3 regions of the Dietzia sp. SYD-A1 genome follow, and region 3 is predicted to be linked to each of the others. Evidence: riboswitches for the same ligand, from Rfam matches in the RefSeq annotation. Region 3 holds a riboswitch; each other region holds the start of a gene.
The links. Region 3 has a riboswitch for thiamine pyrophosphate ahead of thiC (phosphomethylpyrimidine synthase ThiC). Riboswitches for the same ligand answer to the same signal wherever they lie in the genome.
Positions count from the first base shown of each region.

Region 1: linked by a shared signal. The riboswitch ahead of IY392_RS10545 (ABC transporter ATP-binding protein) and the one ahead of thiC (phosphomethylpyrimidine synthase ThiC) in region 3 are both predicted to bind thiamine pyrophosphate.
Region 2: linked by a shared signal. The riboswitch ahead of IY392_RS04755 (LLM class flavin-dependent oxidoreductase) and the one ahead of thiC (phosphomethylpyrimidine synthase ThiC) in region 3 are both predicted to bind thiamine pyrophosphate.

Region 1 is NZ_JADDKI010000239.1:1,635-6,704, forward strand. Features, by position in the region: gene IY392_RS10535 (cytochrome c oxidase assembly protein) at 1-1,013, opposite strand, end outside; tRNA gene IY392_RS10540 (tRNA-Arg) at 1,120-1,192, shown strand; TPP riboswitch at 1,428-1,525, shown strand; gene IY392_RS10545 (ABC transporter ATP-binding protein) at 1,508-2,419, shown strand; gene IY392_RS10550 (ABC transporter permease) at 2,416-3,195, shown strand; gene IY392_RS10555 (ABC transporter substrate-binding protein) at 3,192-4,262, shown strand; gene IY392_RS10560 (TIGR03557 family F420-dependent LLM class oxidoreductase) at 4,338-5,070, opposite strand, start outside.
Region 2 is NZ_JADDKI010000094.1:2,700-7,769, forward strand. Features, by position in the region: gene IY392_RS04745 (CAP domain-containing protein) at 1-13, shown strand, start outside; gene IY392_RS04750 (hypothetical protein) at 131-460, shown strand; gene IY392_RS04755 (LLM class flavin-dependent oxidoreductase) at 774-2,174, opposite strand; TPP riboswitch at 2,230-2,323, opposite strand; partial or broken gene IY392_RS04760 (NAD(P)H-dependent oxidoreductase) at 2,486-3,133, opposite strand; gene IY392_RS04765 (TetR/AcrR family transcriptional regulator) at 3,149-3,736, opposite strand; partial or broken gene IY392_RS04770 (class I SAM-dependent methyltransferase) at 3,836-4,506, shown strand; gene efeU (iron uptake transporter permease EfeU) at 4,616-5,070, shown strand, end outside.
Region 3 is NZ_JADDKI010000200.1:1,620-6,689, forward strand. Features, by position in the region: gene ppk2 (polyphosphate kinase 2) at 1-362, shown strand, start outside; gene IY392_RS09170 (CoA-binding protein) at 438-854, shown strand; gene IY392_RS09175 (CD225/dispanin family protein) at 895-1,350, opposite strand; gene IY392_RS09180 (GNAT family N-acetyltransferase) at 1,400-1,696, opposite strand; TPP riboswitch at 1,770-1,886, shown strand; gene thiC (phosphomethylpyrimidine synthase ThiC) at 1,880-3,583, shown strand; gene IY392_RS09190 (ABC transporter permease) at 3,648-4,412, opposite strand; gene IY392_RS09195 (ABC transporter ATP-binding protein) at 4,409-5,070, opposite strand, start outside.

The DNA.
Region 1 (5,070 bases), on a different contig from region 3:
CCGATCGTGCCCGCCATCACCACGGATTCGACCAGCGCTATCCGCACCAGGGTCGGCCGGTCGACGGGAGCGTTTGCCGATCTGGACTCGATCCTGGCGATGATCCGGCGGCGGATGGCCAGGCCGAACAGCGCGAGCAGGACCAGCAGGAGCGCCTTGGACACCACGAGCAGCCCGTAGGTGGAGGAGAACAGGTCGGCCGGGTGCAGCCGCACGAGCGCGTTGATGATGCCGGAGAACCCGAGCGCGATGATCGCGATGGTCGCCACCACCGAGTAGCGGCGCAGGGCCAGGGCCACGCGGGAGCCGCCCCGCATGGTGTGGGCCAGCACGGCGACCAGCCCGCCCACGTAGAACGCGGCGGCGAACAGGTGGATGATCAGCGAGTTGGTGGCGATGTCGTGCGCGGTGCTCCCTGAGGCGTGCCCCGTGGCCGCCACCGGCAGGAGCGAGAGCACCGACACGCCCAACCAGATCACCGACCAGCGCCAGCTCACGGTGAGCCGCTGACCGATCCCGGCCACCAGCGCGATCACCGCCGCCCACCGCCAGGACGAGGCCACGTCGATCTGGTTGATCGCCACGATCCACTGGTCCGGAGGCAGCGCCGCCCAGAACGTGCGGCCGGAGACGTCCGACAGGGTCAGCGGGATGAGCAGAGCCGCGGCCACCGCCCACGAGATGTTGGCCCACGAGGAGATCCGCTGCGATCGGTACCCGTCCACGTCGAGGGTCTTGTCCTTCTGGGGCGGGGTGAAGAACGCCGCGAACAGGGCCGTCCCCACCGCCACCGCGGCGAGCAGCTCGCCCACCGCTCGGACCGCCGGGAGCCCGGCCGTGGTGAGGACGCCCGGGTCCGGGACGCCCACCAGCGCGAGCGCCACCTCCGTCGACATGCCCGACAGTGGGATCACCACCGCGGCGGCCACCACCGCGAGCAGGATCACGACGGGGACCACGCTGCGGGTCGTGAGCGTTCCGGCGCGGGCGGGTGTCGACTTGGACGACGTCATGGCCACCATCGTATTAACCCGATCGCCCCGGGCCGATTCGCGGCTGCGGCGCACACCCCCGGATCGGCTATCATCCTTCCGGCGACGCCGGACGCGGGCGTCGCAGGCCTCCGTAGCTCAGTGGATAGAGCATCCGGTTTCTACCCGGCTGGTCAGGGGTTCGAATCCTCTCGGGGGCGCACACTTCTGCGCAGATCAGCGGCGCTGACCGGCGTGACACCGGGCCCAAGCCGGCCGCCTGCCGCAGCACCCCGCCTGCCGCCGCCCGCCCTCGGCATCTGGCCCCCCTCGTCGCGCGGTCGATTCTGTTCACGTTTCCCCAGGTGGGGATCCGCCGGAGCCGCGCATATGTGACCACTCGCCGGGCAGCGCAGGGTGGTAAGTTCGCACTTCGAGCTGATCCACAGGATCGGCGTCGATGACACGGGGTGCCCCTACCGAACGGGGCTGAGATCACACCCGCTGAACCTGAACTCGTTCACACGAGCGGAGGGATGTCACATGCGCTGGTGCACGCGGCCATCCCTGTGCACGCCGCGGTCCTGGTGCACGCGGCCACCCCTGTGCACGCCGCGGTCCTGGTGCACGCCGTGCTGAGTCGCCCCGCAGTTCCGGCCGTGGCGCTGGACGGTCTGGGCCACACCTACCCGGGAGCACGCCGGCCCGTTCTCGCGGACCTCAGCCTGTCCGTCCCGGTGGGCCAGCACATCGCGGTCGTCGGGCGCAGTGGCTGCGGCAAGTCCACGCTGCTGTCGCTGATCGCCGGCCTGACCGAACCGACGACCGGGACCGTCTCCGTGTTGGACGAACGCCGGCCCGGCCGGCGCCTGGAGCACTGCGCGTTGATGCCGCAGGGCGACAGCCTGCTGCCGTGGATGACCCTGCTCGACAACGTCGCGATCAGTCTCCGCAATCAGCGGGAGCGCCGGCGCGTGGCCCGCGCCGAAGCCCAGCAACTGCTGGACCGCCTGGGCCTGGGCGCCTGGTCGGGGGCCCGTCCGTCGGCTCTGAGTGCGGGCATGCGCCAGCGCGCGGCACTCGCGCGCGCACTGCTCGCTCGCAAACCCCTGCTGCTGGCGGACGAGCCGCTCGGTGCGCTCGACGCGATCACCCGCGCCGACGTCCAGCAATGGCTGCGCGAGACCCTCGCCGGGACGCCGGCCACCCTCGTCATGGTCACCCATGACGTCGATGAAGCCCTGCTCCTCGCCGAACGTGTGGTCCTGCTGGCACGGCACGAGGCCGACGCCCCGGCGCGCGTGGTGTCCACCTGGCCGGGGTGGTTCGGCGACGACCGCCCCCGCGAGGCCCTGCTCGGCGACAAGGGATTCGCGGCGACCCGCCAGGACGTGCTCCAGGCCCTGGCGCGGGAATCCCACCTGGCCGACGGCGGAGCCGCCCTATGACAATCCGAGTCCTCCGATCCGCCGCTCCCGCCTGCGTGACGATCCTGCTGGTCCTCGCCGCGTGGATCACGATCACCGCGCTCGAACTCGTTCCGGCCTACGTCATCCCCGCGCCCGGCGCCGTGCTCGACTCGCTCGTGACCACCTGGCCCGACCGGCTCGGTTCCGCCACGCTGCTGACCGCCTCCGAGACCCTCCTGGGTGTGGTCCTCGGAGTGGTCGTCGCGGTGATCGTCGTGATCATCAGCGCGTTCGTGCCCACCATCGGTCAGGCCATGACCCCACTGCTGGTCGCCTCGCAGGCCATCCCGGTGATCGTGATCGGTCCGCTACTGACGATCTCCCTCGGGTACGGGATGGCGCCGAAGGTCATCGTCGTCGCCCTGTTGTGTTTCTTCCCCGTTGCCCTCAACCTCCTCTCCGGCGTGCGGGCCGTCGACGCCCGGGTGATCGACACGCTGCGGAGCCTGCACGCCACCCGGTGGTCGCTCTTCTGGCGGGTTCGTCTGCCGTCCGCCGCGCCCCGCGGGTTCGCCGGATTGCGCGTCTCGGTCACGTTCGCGCCGGTGGCCGCGGTGTTCGCCGAGTACACCGGGGCGACCAACGGCCTGGGGTACCTCATGCTGCAGGCCATCCCGCGTCTCCAGACGGACTTCGTCTTCGCCCAGGTGGTCGTGCTGACGATCATGTCCAGCGTCCTGCTGGCCACCGTGACCATCCTCGAACGACTCATCTGCCCGTGGAACACCCCCACCGGGGAAAGGACCCCATCATGACGCACACATCCACCAGCGCGGCCCCACGCCGGACCGTCACCCGACCGGGCGTCACCCGACCCGGCGTCCGCATGGTCGCGATCGCGGCCGCTGCCGTGCTGGCCCTGACCGGATGCCAGGCGGCTTCGGACGATGCGGACACGACCGAGACCGGAGCCGCACCGGTGAGTGTCCTGCTGGACTGGAGCCCCAATCCCGATCACGTGGCGCTGTACACCGCGCAGCACACCGGCGCGTACGGCGACGCCGGCGTCGACGTGACGTTCATGACGCCCGCCAACACGGCCGACGCCGCGCGGGAGGTGTCCCTGGGGCGGGCGGACCTGGCCATCTCGTATGAGCCCGACACCCTCATCGCCGCGGAACAGGGCCTCGACGTGATCTCGGTGGCCGCCCTGATCCCCACCTCGCTGACCTCGCTGATCGCCAGGACGGAGTCCGGGATCACCACCGCGGCCGACCTGGAGGGCAGGACCGTGGGGCTGTCGGGTCTGGCGTCCCAACAGCCGACTCTGGACTTCATCGCCCGGGAGGCCGGGGTCGACCCGGGCTCGATCTCCACCCCCAACGTGCAGCAAAGCCTCAACCAGGCGCTCCTCACCGACCAGGTCGACGCGATCTTCGGAGCATTCCGCAACATCGAGGGCGTCGAGCTCACCGCTCAGGGCGACGTCGTGGTGCTGCCGGCCACCGAACTCGGGGTGCCGGACTACGCGGAACTGGTGATCATCGCCAACCCGACCCGCCTCGCCGACGACGCCGACTACGCCGAGCGGGTGCGGCACTTCCTCGCGGGGACCGCGGAGGGTCAGGCCGCGGCGCTGCGGGACCGGCAGGTCGCGATCGACGCCCTCACCCCCGAGACCCAGGGCTCCTACGACCCGGACATCCTGGAGATGATGATCGACGCCACGCTCGAGCTGCTACCCGAGGACGATTTCGGTCGGCAGTCGGACGAGGACTGGGCGGCATACGCGAGGTGGATGTACCAGAACGGGCTGCTGGAGACCGAGGTCGACGGTGCCGCCGCCACGACCAACGACTACCTGCCCGGAGCCGGCGACTAGAACCGCGCCCCGCCATCCAGCAGGCCCCGCCCGAGAGAGGCCCGCCAGCCATTCGACGGCGGGGATCGGCCTGCCTCAGTTCGGGGAGGCCTCCCGCAACCGCGCGAGCAGCGGCTCGGCGGCCTCCTCGAGGAACCGGTCCAGGGTGGAGTCGCCGATCTGGATCAGCGCGACGTCCGTGTACCCGGCCTCCCAGTAGGGCTGGATCTTCTCGACGATCGCGTCCAGGTCGGGACCGCAGGGAAGTTGCTCGGCCACGTCCTCGGGGCGGACGAACTTGGTGGCGGCGGCGAATCCGGCGGTGGTGGGCAGGTCGGCGTTGGCGGCCCAGCCCCCGGCGAACCAGCGGAACTGGTCGTGCGCCCGCTCGACGGCCGCCTTCTCGGACTCGGGATCCCAACTGATGGGGATCTGGGCGATGGCCCGGGCACCGTCACCGATGTTCTTCCGTCCCTCGAGCGCGTTCCAGTTCTCGATGTGGGCGGGCTCCGGCTCGGTGGCGATGAGGTGATCGGCGAGCGGCCCGAGCCGGCCGACGGCCTTCTCCCCGCCGGCTGCCACGCCGATCGGCACCCGCTTCTCGGGCAGGTCCCACAGCCGGGCCGAGTCCACGCGGAAGTGCTCGCCGGAGTAGGTCACCAGGCCGCCGTCGAACAGTTCGCCGATGATCTCCAGAGCCTCCACCGTCATCTCGTGTCGCTCGTCGACCGAGGGCCACCGCTGACCCACCACGTGCTCGTTGAGGTTCTCCCCCGCGCCGATGCCCAGCATGAACCGGCCGTCGGACATGATCTGCACGGTCGCGGCC
Region 2 (5,070 bases), on a different contig from region 3:
ATCGGAGAGGTAGCCGACGCCCGAGCGCTGTCACCCCCGGAGGCCTAGAGTGACATCGTGAACCAGGAGATAGTCCACGACGACGCGACCGGCAGGCTCGTGGATGCCGCCGGCACGGACCCTCGCATCGATGTCTGACGCCTCTGAGCTGCGGCGGGACCTCGACGAGGCACAGGACCGTTTCGAGCAGTATCGGGCGTCCGTGACCACGATGTTCGACGAGCGCGCTGCCGGCGAGCTGTCGCGTGCCCTCGAGGTGGTCCTCCCCGACCTGGCCTTCTACGAAGGGCAGGCCGTCGCCGCGGCGGTGGCGCTCGAGTACCTCGCCGTCGACCCGTCCTGCGTGCCGAAGGTGCTCGCCGATGAGCTCGTGGAACAGCAGGCCGCGCGACGCAGTAGAGAGTTCCTGGCGGGTGTCGCCACGGTGCTCGCCCGAGTGAACCAGCACGTGCCGAGGTGAGCCGCGGCGGCGATCGTGCCCGCGGCAGCCTGATCCACGCGATATCGGGTGTCGCACGTCTGGGAGCAGTCGCACGACTGGAAGCAACGGTTCACATCGCCCAGTCGACCCGGTCCGCCATCCGCGTCAGGCGTTCTCGTCGGGTCGGATCGGTCGGGCCGCGGCCTCACCGACCTCCTCCACGGTCAGGACGGGCGAGGTCATCGAACCTCGAGACGGTGGCTGAGCGGATCGATCCACCCTCACCTCGCCCGCCGCCCACGCGGGCCAGTCTGCCAGCTCGGGTCCTCACCGGGCGCGTGCTTCTCGCACCTCACCCTCGACGAAAGGCCGCCCCGCGGTGTGATTCCGGCAGCCGGTCGCCTTCGCCGAACATCCGGGCGCGGAGGGTGCCGGGTTCCGCCGCTCGCGGATACAGTCCGCGGTGCTGGAGCACAGGGATGAGGAACTCGACGACGTCCTCCCAGGTCCCGGGGTTGAGCGCATAGGCCAGGTTGAAGCCGTCGACATCCGTCTCCGCCATGAGGTGCTCCAGGGCGTCGGCCACGGTGTCCCCCGACCCCACCACCACGGGGCCGCCCGTCGCATTGAACCGGGCGCTGTCCCGCAACGTCCACCGGCCGCCCGGGTCAGCGGCGCCCGAGAGGCTCGACACCGTGGTCTGGATGGCATCGGTGGCGACCGGGTCCAGCGGTGCGTCTAGATCTTCCCGGGAGAGGTCGATTCCCGACCAGCCCGAGTTGAGGACCAGATTCCCCGTCTCGGAGGCGTAGGAGAAGACGTCGCGATACTTCGCGGCGGCCGCCGCGTCGGTCTGGTCGACGACGATCGTGAGCAGCGCATAGACGCGTGCGGCGTCCCGCCCTCGCCCCGCCGCCTCCAGTCCCTCGCGGATCCGACCGACCTGCTCACGGGTCTGCGCGAGAGTCGGGGACGCGACGAAGATCGCCTCCGCGTTCTCGGTGGCGAAGCGGACTCCCCGCTCGGAGGCGCCGGCCTGATAGATGACCGGGGTCCGCTGTGCAGAGGGCTCCGACAGATGAATCCCCGGAACCGTGAAGTACGTCCCGTGGTGGTCGATCGGGTGCACCTTCGCCGGGTCGACGAAGGTGTCCCGCTCCGCGTCGAGCACCACCGCGTCGTCCTCCCAGGATCCCTCCCACAATTTGTAGAGGACCTCCAGGTACTCGTCCGCCCGGTCGTAGCGCTCATCGTGGGAGAGCTGGTCGTCCTGGCCCAGATTCCGCGCCGCGCTGGTGAGATACCCCGTGACCACGTTCCACCCCACCCGGCCCCGGGTGAGGTGATCGAGCGTCGACATCCGCCGGGCGAAGGTGTACGGGTGCTCGGCCGACGTGCTCGCGGTGATGCCGAAGCCGAGATGCTCCGTGACGGCCGCCATCGCGCTCACCAGCATCATCGGGTCGTTCATCGGGATCTTGGCCGCAGTCCGCAGGGCCGCATCGGCGCTACCGCCGTAGACGTCGTAGGGCCCGAGTGCGTCCGCGAGGAAGATGCCGTCGAACAGCCCCTCCTCCAGGAGCCGGGCCAGACGGGTCCAGTGCGTGAGGTCGCGATAGTCCCGGGAGCGGTCCGCGGGATGCCGCCAGAGCCCCGGGAGCTGGTGGCCCACCCCGTTGACGGCGAAGGCGTTGAAGCGGATCCTCCGTGGGTGCCGTGGCGCATCGTGAGGGGCGTGGTGTGGCGTGGTCATCGTTCTCCCGGCGCTGGTCGTGGAGGGGGACCACCTCACGAGTCCGAGCGGCCGGTGGACGCATCGACGACATCCCTACGCGAGTATGAACTCGATCAGGTTCGCTCGGGTGTGATCTCAGCCCGTGGCGGGCACCCCGTGTCACGGCTCAGCCTACTCGCGCCGCTGTGCGCGAGGTGGATGCCGAGGTCGGTGCGGCCGGGCAGAAGGTCCTCCCGTAGGGCGCGGGTACCGCGGTAATCCCCGTCCCGGAGGCGACGGAAAGCCGCGACGGGCTCGGTGTCGATACCGTCCAGCCGGGTGCGCAGCCGATGGGCCTGCGCCTCCACGTCCGCACCGGACAGCCCGTCGGCGTCGTAGACGACGTGCAGGTCCAGTACCTCGATCCCGGTGTACCAGAGGACCCCGTGGGTCACGGGGAAGAGCAGGGTCTCGATATCGCCGCTCACGCCACGACGCCCTATCGAGCGCTCGTCCTCCCCGGCGGTCACCACGATGAGGGCCTTGCGACCGGCCAGCCCGCCGTCTCCGTAGCGACGGGGTACGCCGAGCTCGGGGTCGAGGTCGCCGTGGGCGAAACCGGTCGTCATCACCCGGTCGAACCATCCCTTCAGGATGGCCGGCGGCCCGTACCACCACAGCGGGAACTGGAAGACGACGAGCTCGGCCGCCGCGATCTTGGCCTGCTCGGCCCGGACGTCGTCGGGAAGGCGGCCCGTGGCGTAGGCGTCAGCGGACAGCTCGACGATCGATCTCGATCGGCCCTCCGGCTCGCCGAGGTCGCGATCGGACAACACGGGGTCGAAGCCCTGCGCGTACAGGTCCGAGGTCTCCACCGTGTACCGCGCGGACAGCGACTCGGTGCCGGTCCGGAAGAGGTGCTCGTTGAGAGAGCCCGGTCGAGGGTGGGCGTACACCCAGAGGGCCGTGCGGGGTTCGGGCGGGTGCGTGATGGTCATGAGCTGCCTTTCGATTCAGTCTCGGGACGTGACGGACACGATGACTCTGGCGAGCACCTCGTGGGCGTGGGTCGTGGTGATCGAGCCGGTGGTCGCGGCCCGGGCGAGGGAATCGCCGGCGCCGAGGATCGCTACCAGATCCGCGGCCTCTATCTCTCCGGCGAACGGGGTCAGCGCCCGGCGGTACTTGGCGAGGAACTGCTCCTCGGCCTCCTGGCGGACCTCGTCCAACGTCGGCGACCCGGCGAGTGCGGAGACGACGTCGGCCAACTCCCGGCCCTCGGCCACGCAGCAGTCGATGTACGCCGCTGCCACGACCTCCGCCACGTCATCGAGCTCGGTCCCTGCGCTCTCGAGCGCGGCGTCGAGTACCTCGTGCTGGCGGGCCTCGAACTCCCGGTACAGCTCGGCGAGCAGACCGCTCCTGTCGCCGAAGTGGTCGTAGACCACCGGTTTGGTGACGCCTGCGCGCTCCGCCACCCGTCCGAGGGTGAGGGTGTCGGTCCCCGCCTCGCGAATGAGCGCTCGAGCCTCCGCGAGGAGCTGGGCGCGGCGCTCCTCTCTGGACATCCGACGGCGCGCGATCGCTCGTGCATCGACCATGACAGCTCCTCGACAGAGTGGTTACTATTCGTAGGTTACTAACAGTAGCCTGCTCGATCGCATCGCGCGACCCCGTTGCGGGCGGCGCCCCGGCCGACCATCCTCGACCCCGTGGAGGACACGGCTGACCGACGGCACGAGGCGATCCGAGAGGCGTACTCGGCACGGGCGCTGGAGTACGCGGACCTCTTCGGGTCCATGGAGGCGACTCATCCCTCCGACCGGGCGCTGGTGGGCTCGTGGGCCGCCACCCTGACGGGACCTGTGCTCGATGTGGGATGTGGTCCCGGGCACTGGTCGGGCTTCCTGGCCGGGAACGGGGTGGAGGTCAGCGGCATCGACCCGGTTCGGCGGTTCGTCGACCTGGCTCGCCGCCGCCACCCGCATCTGCCCTTCGAGGTCGGTCGGACGCCCTCGACGTCCCGACGGGCTCCCTCGGCGGGGTGCTCTCCTGGTACTCGCTCATCCACCACCATCCGCGTCACATCAGGGTGTCGTTGGCGGAATTCGCGCGGGTGCTCCGGCCCGGCGGCAGCGTGGCGGTGGGCTTCTTCGAAGGAGTGGGAGGCCAATTCGACCACGCGGTCACGACCGCCTACCGATGGCCGGTGGCCGAACTCTCCCGGGAGCTGGTCGCGGTCGGATTCGAGGTGCTCGAGACGCACACCCGGACGGCGGGCACCCACAGGCCCCACGGCGCGATCGTGGCACGCAGGACGCGCGACCGATGTGTCCCGGGCCTCATTGCGCGTCGCCTGATCGAGGAGTAGAACTTCTTTCGCGGGAAGAGTAGGTAAGGCACTGCTAAGGTGCCGTCTCGATCTCGCCGCCGGACCGCGCCGTGCGACCCGGGGACCCCGATCAGAACCCAGGTCAGCCGTGTTCCTCGCCAACTTCCTCATCGCCCTCCGTGAAGGACTCGAGGCCGCCCTCATCGTGGGCGTCCTCGTCGCCTACCTCGTCAAGGTGGGCCGCCGGGATCTCCTCCCGCGGCTCTGGGCCGGCGTCGCAGTAGCGGCTCTGATCCCCTTGACCGCGGGCGCGTTCATGACCTGGGGCCCGTACACCATGACCTTCGCCGCCCAGGAGGTGCTGGGCGGCACCCTCAGTCTCCTCGCCGTGGCGCTGATCACCTGGATGGTCCTCTGGATGGGCAGGCACGCCGCCGATCAGAAGGCCGGACTGGAATCCTCGATGGCCGGCGCGGTGGACGGGAGCGGCCGCGGCATCGTGTGGATCGCACTGATCGCGGTCGGCCGGGAGTCACTCGAGACCGCGATGTTCGTCTGGGCCACGACCCGCTCCACCATGGCGACCTCCGCGGTGGTCCCCGC
Region 3 (5,070 bases):
TGTTGGTGGACTCGGGCATCGGCCTGACGAAGTTCTGGTTCTCCGTCACCAAGGAGGAGCAGAAGACCCGGTTCGCGATCCGGCAGCTCGACCCGGTCCGTCGGTGGAAGCTCTCCCCGATGGACCTGGAATCACTCGACAAGTGGGACCTGTACACCGCCGCCAAGGAGGAGATGTTCCGGCGCACCGACACCGACTGGGCCCCCTGGATCACCATCAAGTCCAACGACAAGAAGCGGGCGCGCATCAACGCCATGCGCTACTTCCTCCACCAGTTCGACTATCCGGAGAAGGACCCCCAGGTGGTGTTCGACCCTGACCCGAAGATCGTCCGCCGCGCCAGGGACGCCGTTGGGGACTGACTGAGCCCGCGAAGGACGCACCCGCGCACACGACCCGTCGGGAATGTCCGGGCGCCGGCGCGCATTGCACCGGGTATGAGTCACACCAATGATCCGGCCGTTGTCAGACGTCTGCTCTCGGACCGCGGGCGCTGGGCGGTCGTGGGCCTGTCGGCGAACACCGGACGGACCGCGCACAGGATCGCCGCCTATGTCCGCAACCTGGGTCACGAGATAGTGCCGGTTCATCCCAGGGCTGAGACGGTCCACGGTCAGCAGGGATACCCGGATCTCGCGTCGGTACCCGGGGAGATCGATGTGGTCGACGTCTTTGTCAACTCGGCGCTCGCGGGCGACGTCGTGGACCAGGCGATCGCCCGGGGCGCGAAGGCGGTCTGGCTCCAGCTGGGTGTGATAGACGAGGCCGCGGCCCAGCGCGCTGCCGATGCGGGGCTGAACGTGGTGATGGACGCCTGCCCGGCCATCGAGGCGCCGCGTCTGGGCCTCGCCTGAGCGAGAGCACCCGCCGTGGCGGGAACGGCCCGCCCGCAGGTCAGAACCCGCTGGCGCTCAGCCCGATCATGGCGAAGATGAAGGCGAAGTAGAGCACGATGAGCAGGGCGAAGAGGCCGAGCGAGATGAGGCCGAGCTTCTTGGCTGACGCGCTCGCCGCTTCGGCCTCCGCATGGTGACCGGCCGCCCACAGCGGGTAGACGTCCGAGGCCCGGGTCATCGCGACGAATGCGAGCGGCCAGAAGAACAGGATCGAGGCCACCGCCCAACCGATGTTCGACGGGGGGCCCGGCCGTGCGGCTCCGGGGGACCCGGTGAACCCCCCGGGGGTCTGGGCCCCGTAACCCGGGTGCTGGCCATACGACGACGCGCCCTGCCCGTATGTCGGGCCCTGGCCATAGCTCTGGTCCTGCCAGTAACCGGACTCCTGCCCGGGGGTCTGGCCGGCCCCGTACGGGGAGTCGGAGGAGGAACCGGGGTAGCTCGGATTCGTCATGCCCGAATCGTATCCCCGAACGTGGGCTCCCTGAAACACCCTTCCCGGGTCAGCGGGGGGCCACGAGGAGCTGGTACTCGGGGAATCGGACGAGGAACCGGCGGACGTAGCTGCACACCGGGCGGATCTTGTGCCCGTCCAGACGCATCCGGGTGAGGACCAGACTGACCAGCAGTCGAGCGATGCCCTGCTGTCCGAAATGCTCCTCGATGACGGTGTGGAGAAGGATGTAGACGTCGCCGTCCTTCTCGTACCCCACCAGACCCATGAAGGTCTCGCCGTCCCACAGTTCGAACCGGTCTCTATCGGTGTTGTGGACCAGCACCAGTGACTCCACTCGGGACATGGGACTCCTTCGGCAGGGTGTGTTCCACACCCGATGCTACTCGCCGGGGTACGCTCGCCCGGCACAATTTCATACTCGTCCCCACGGGAGTCCGCTTCGGAGCGCGGGCTGAGAGGACGGCCGGCCGGGCCGTCGACCGTAGAACCTGTCCGGGTCATGCCGGCGTAGGGAGCAGTGAGCATCATGGGCACACACACGTCCACCCCCAGCGCAGAGTCCACCTCGATCGAGTCCGTGACCTGCGGCCCGATCCACTCCAGCAGCAAGTCGTACCTCGAGATCCCGGCGGAGGGCGGCACGCTGCGCGTGCCCGTCCGCCGGATCGCCCTGACCAACGGCACGTCGTTCGACGTCTACGACACCTCCGGCCCGTACACCGGGTACGCCGACGCCGGGCAGTGCCACGACCTCGGCTCCGGCCTACCACCCACCCGCGACGAGTGGACGCACCCGGAGGCCGTGCCCGCCTCGTCGGAGGACTCCACGCCGGTACGAACCCAGCTGGCCTGGGCCCGCGCGGGTCACATCACCCCGGAGATGCGCTTCATCGCCGCGCGCGAGGGAATCGACGTGGAGCTCGTGCGATCCGAGGTGGCCGCCGGCCGCGCCGTCATCCCGGCCAATCACCGCCACCCGGAGAGCGAACCGATGATCATCGGCAAGCGCTTTGTCACCAAGATCAACGCCAACATCGGCAACTCCGCGGTCACCAGTTCGATCGCGGAGGAGGTCGAGAAGATGGTGTGGGCATCCCGGTGGGGCGCGGACACCATCATGGACCTGTCCACCGGGCGGGACATCCACGAGACCCGCGAGTGGATCCTGCGCAACTCGCCCGTCCCCGTGGGCACCGTGCCGATCTACCAGGCACTGGAGAAAGTGGGCGGCGACCCGACGGCGCTGACCTGGGAGCTCTATCGGGACACCGTCATCGAGCAGTGCGAACAGGGAGTGGACTACATGACCGTCCACGCCGGGGTGCTCCTGCGGTACGTCCCGCTCGCCGCCACGCGCGTCACCGGGATCGTGTCGCGCGGGGGATCGATCATGGCCGCGTGGTGCCTGGCACACCACCGCGAGTCCTTCCTCTACACCCACTTCAGTGAGCTGTGCGAGATCCTCGCGACGTACGACGTGACGTTCTCCCTCGGGGACGGCCTGAGGCCCGGGTCGATCGCCGACGCCAACGACGAGGCGCAGTTCGCCGAGCTCCGAACGCTGGGTGAACTCACCCGGATCGCCAAGCGCCACGGCGTCCAGGTGATGATCGAGGGCCCGGGACACGTGCCGATGCACATGATCGTGGAGAACGTGCGCCTGGAGGAGGAGTGGTGCGAGGAGGCGCCCTTCTACACACTGGGGCCGCTGGCCACGGACATCGCTCCGGGCTACGACCACATCACCTCCGCCATCGGGGCCGCGCGGATCGCCGAGGCGGGCACGGCGATGCTCTGCTACGTCACCCCCAAGGAGCACCTGGGCCTGCCCGATCGCGACGACGTCAAGACCGGCGTGATCACCTACAAGATCGCCGCGCACGCGGCGGACCTGGCCAAGGGCCATCCGGGCGCGCAGGCGAGGGACGACGCGCTGAGCACCGCGCGGTTCGAGTTCCGCTGGCGGGACCAGTTCGCCCTGGCCCTCGACCCCGACACCGCGCTGGCCTACCACGATGCGACGCTGCCCGCCGAACCGGCCAAGACGGCCCACTTCTGCTCGATGTGCGGTCCCAGATTCTGCTCCATGCGGATATCGCAGGACATCCGGGACTACGCCGCCGAGCACGGACTGGACTCGGTCGAGGCGATCGAGGCGGGGATGGCCGAGAAGTCGGCGGAGTTCGCCGAACACGGCTCCCGGGTGTATCTACCGATCAGTGGAGGCTGACGGGCCGACCCGCCCGTGAGACGTGTGACGCGGCGGCGTCACACGTCTCACGCGGCACGTCCCCTCAGGCGTCGCGGCGCAGGGTGATGACGAGGCCCAGCGCCCACAACGCCACGCAGACCCCGGCGTACCAGGCGAAGGCCGGCCATTCGCCCCACGTGATGAACCCGCGGACGGACTCGCCCTGGGTCCAGTAGTCGCCGTTGGCGAACGGCATCCAGGCGGCGATGTCCTGCCCCACCCGGGGGATCAGCGAGACCATGCCCTCGAGGGCCAGCGTCCACACCAGGAACAACGAGATGGTGCCGGCGGCGTTGCGCATGATGTGCGCCAGGCCCATCACGGCGAGGGTGCCCAGTGCGGCGTAGACGGGGAACCGCACGAGGTATCTCAGGCCGTCGCCGGAGAACGGGGTCCACGAGTCCAGTCCGGACAGTGCGCCCGCCACCAGCATCGCGATCACCACAGCGACCGCGGTCACGACCATGGACAGCACCGTGAACAGCAACGTCTTGGCCACTATGGCAGGCCACCGCGACGGCGTGGCCAGGAACGTGGCCTTGTTCGTGTGGAACCGGTACTCGCCGGTCACGGCGACGATCGCGGCGATCCACGCCAGGATCACCGTGAACGCGCTGACCCCCAGTATCGCGAACAGCGGGTCGCTTCCGCCGCCGGGCGCCCCGGCCACCGGCTCCCCGGACGAGGTCTGCTCGAACTGGCCGATGATCGCGGCGAGGCCGACGGCGAGCACGACTCCCAGCCCGTAGAGCCAGTAGGCGCTCTTGGTGGTGGTGGCCTTGATCCACTCGGACTTCAACAGGTTCATCGGGTGGTCTCCTGACCGTGATACTCGACGTCCTGGTCGGTGAGCGCCATGAAGGCCTCCTCGAGCGACGCCCGCTTCTCGTGCAGTTCGTGGACGGTGATCCCCAGGCTCGCGGCGAGGTCACCGACCCGGGGTGCCGGCAGCCCCTCGATGAGGAACACCCCCTCCGCGGGGTCGAAGGTGGCGTTGATCCCCTCCTCCCGGGCCGCGGCCGTGAACTCCTCGACGTGCGGAGTCCGGAGCAGGACCGATGACCGCGCGGCGGAGAGGAACTCCTCGACGGACGTCTGGGCGCGGAGGACCCCCCGGCCGATGACGACGAGATCCTGGGCCGTCTGAGCCATCTCCGACAACAGATGGCTAGAGACGAGCACCGTCCGGCCCTCGGCGGCCCGGGCGTGCATGAAACGGCGGATCCAGAGGATTCCCTCGGGGTCGAGTCCGTTGACCGGTTCGTCGAACAGCAACACCTCGGGATCGCCGAGCATGGCGGTGGCCAGACCGAGCCGTTGCCGCATGCCCAGGGAGTAGCCACCCACCTTGCGGCCGGCCACCTCGGTCAGGCCGACCAGTGACAGCACCTCGTCGACGCGACTGTCGGGCAGTCCGCCCGCGGCGGCGATCATCCTCAGGTGCGATCGCGCGGACCGGTTGGCGT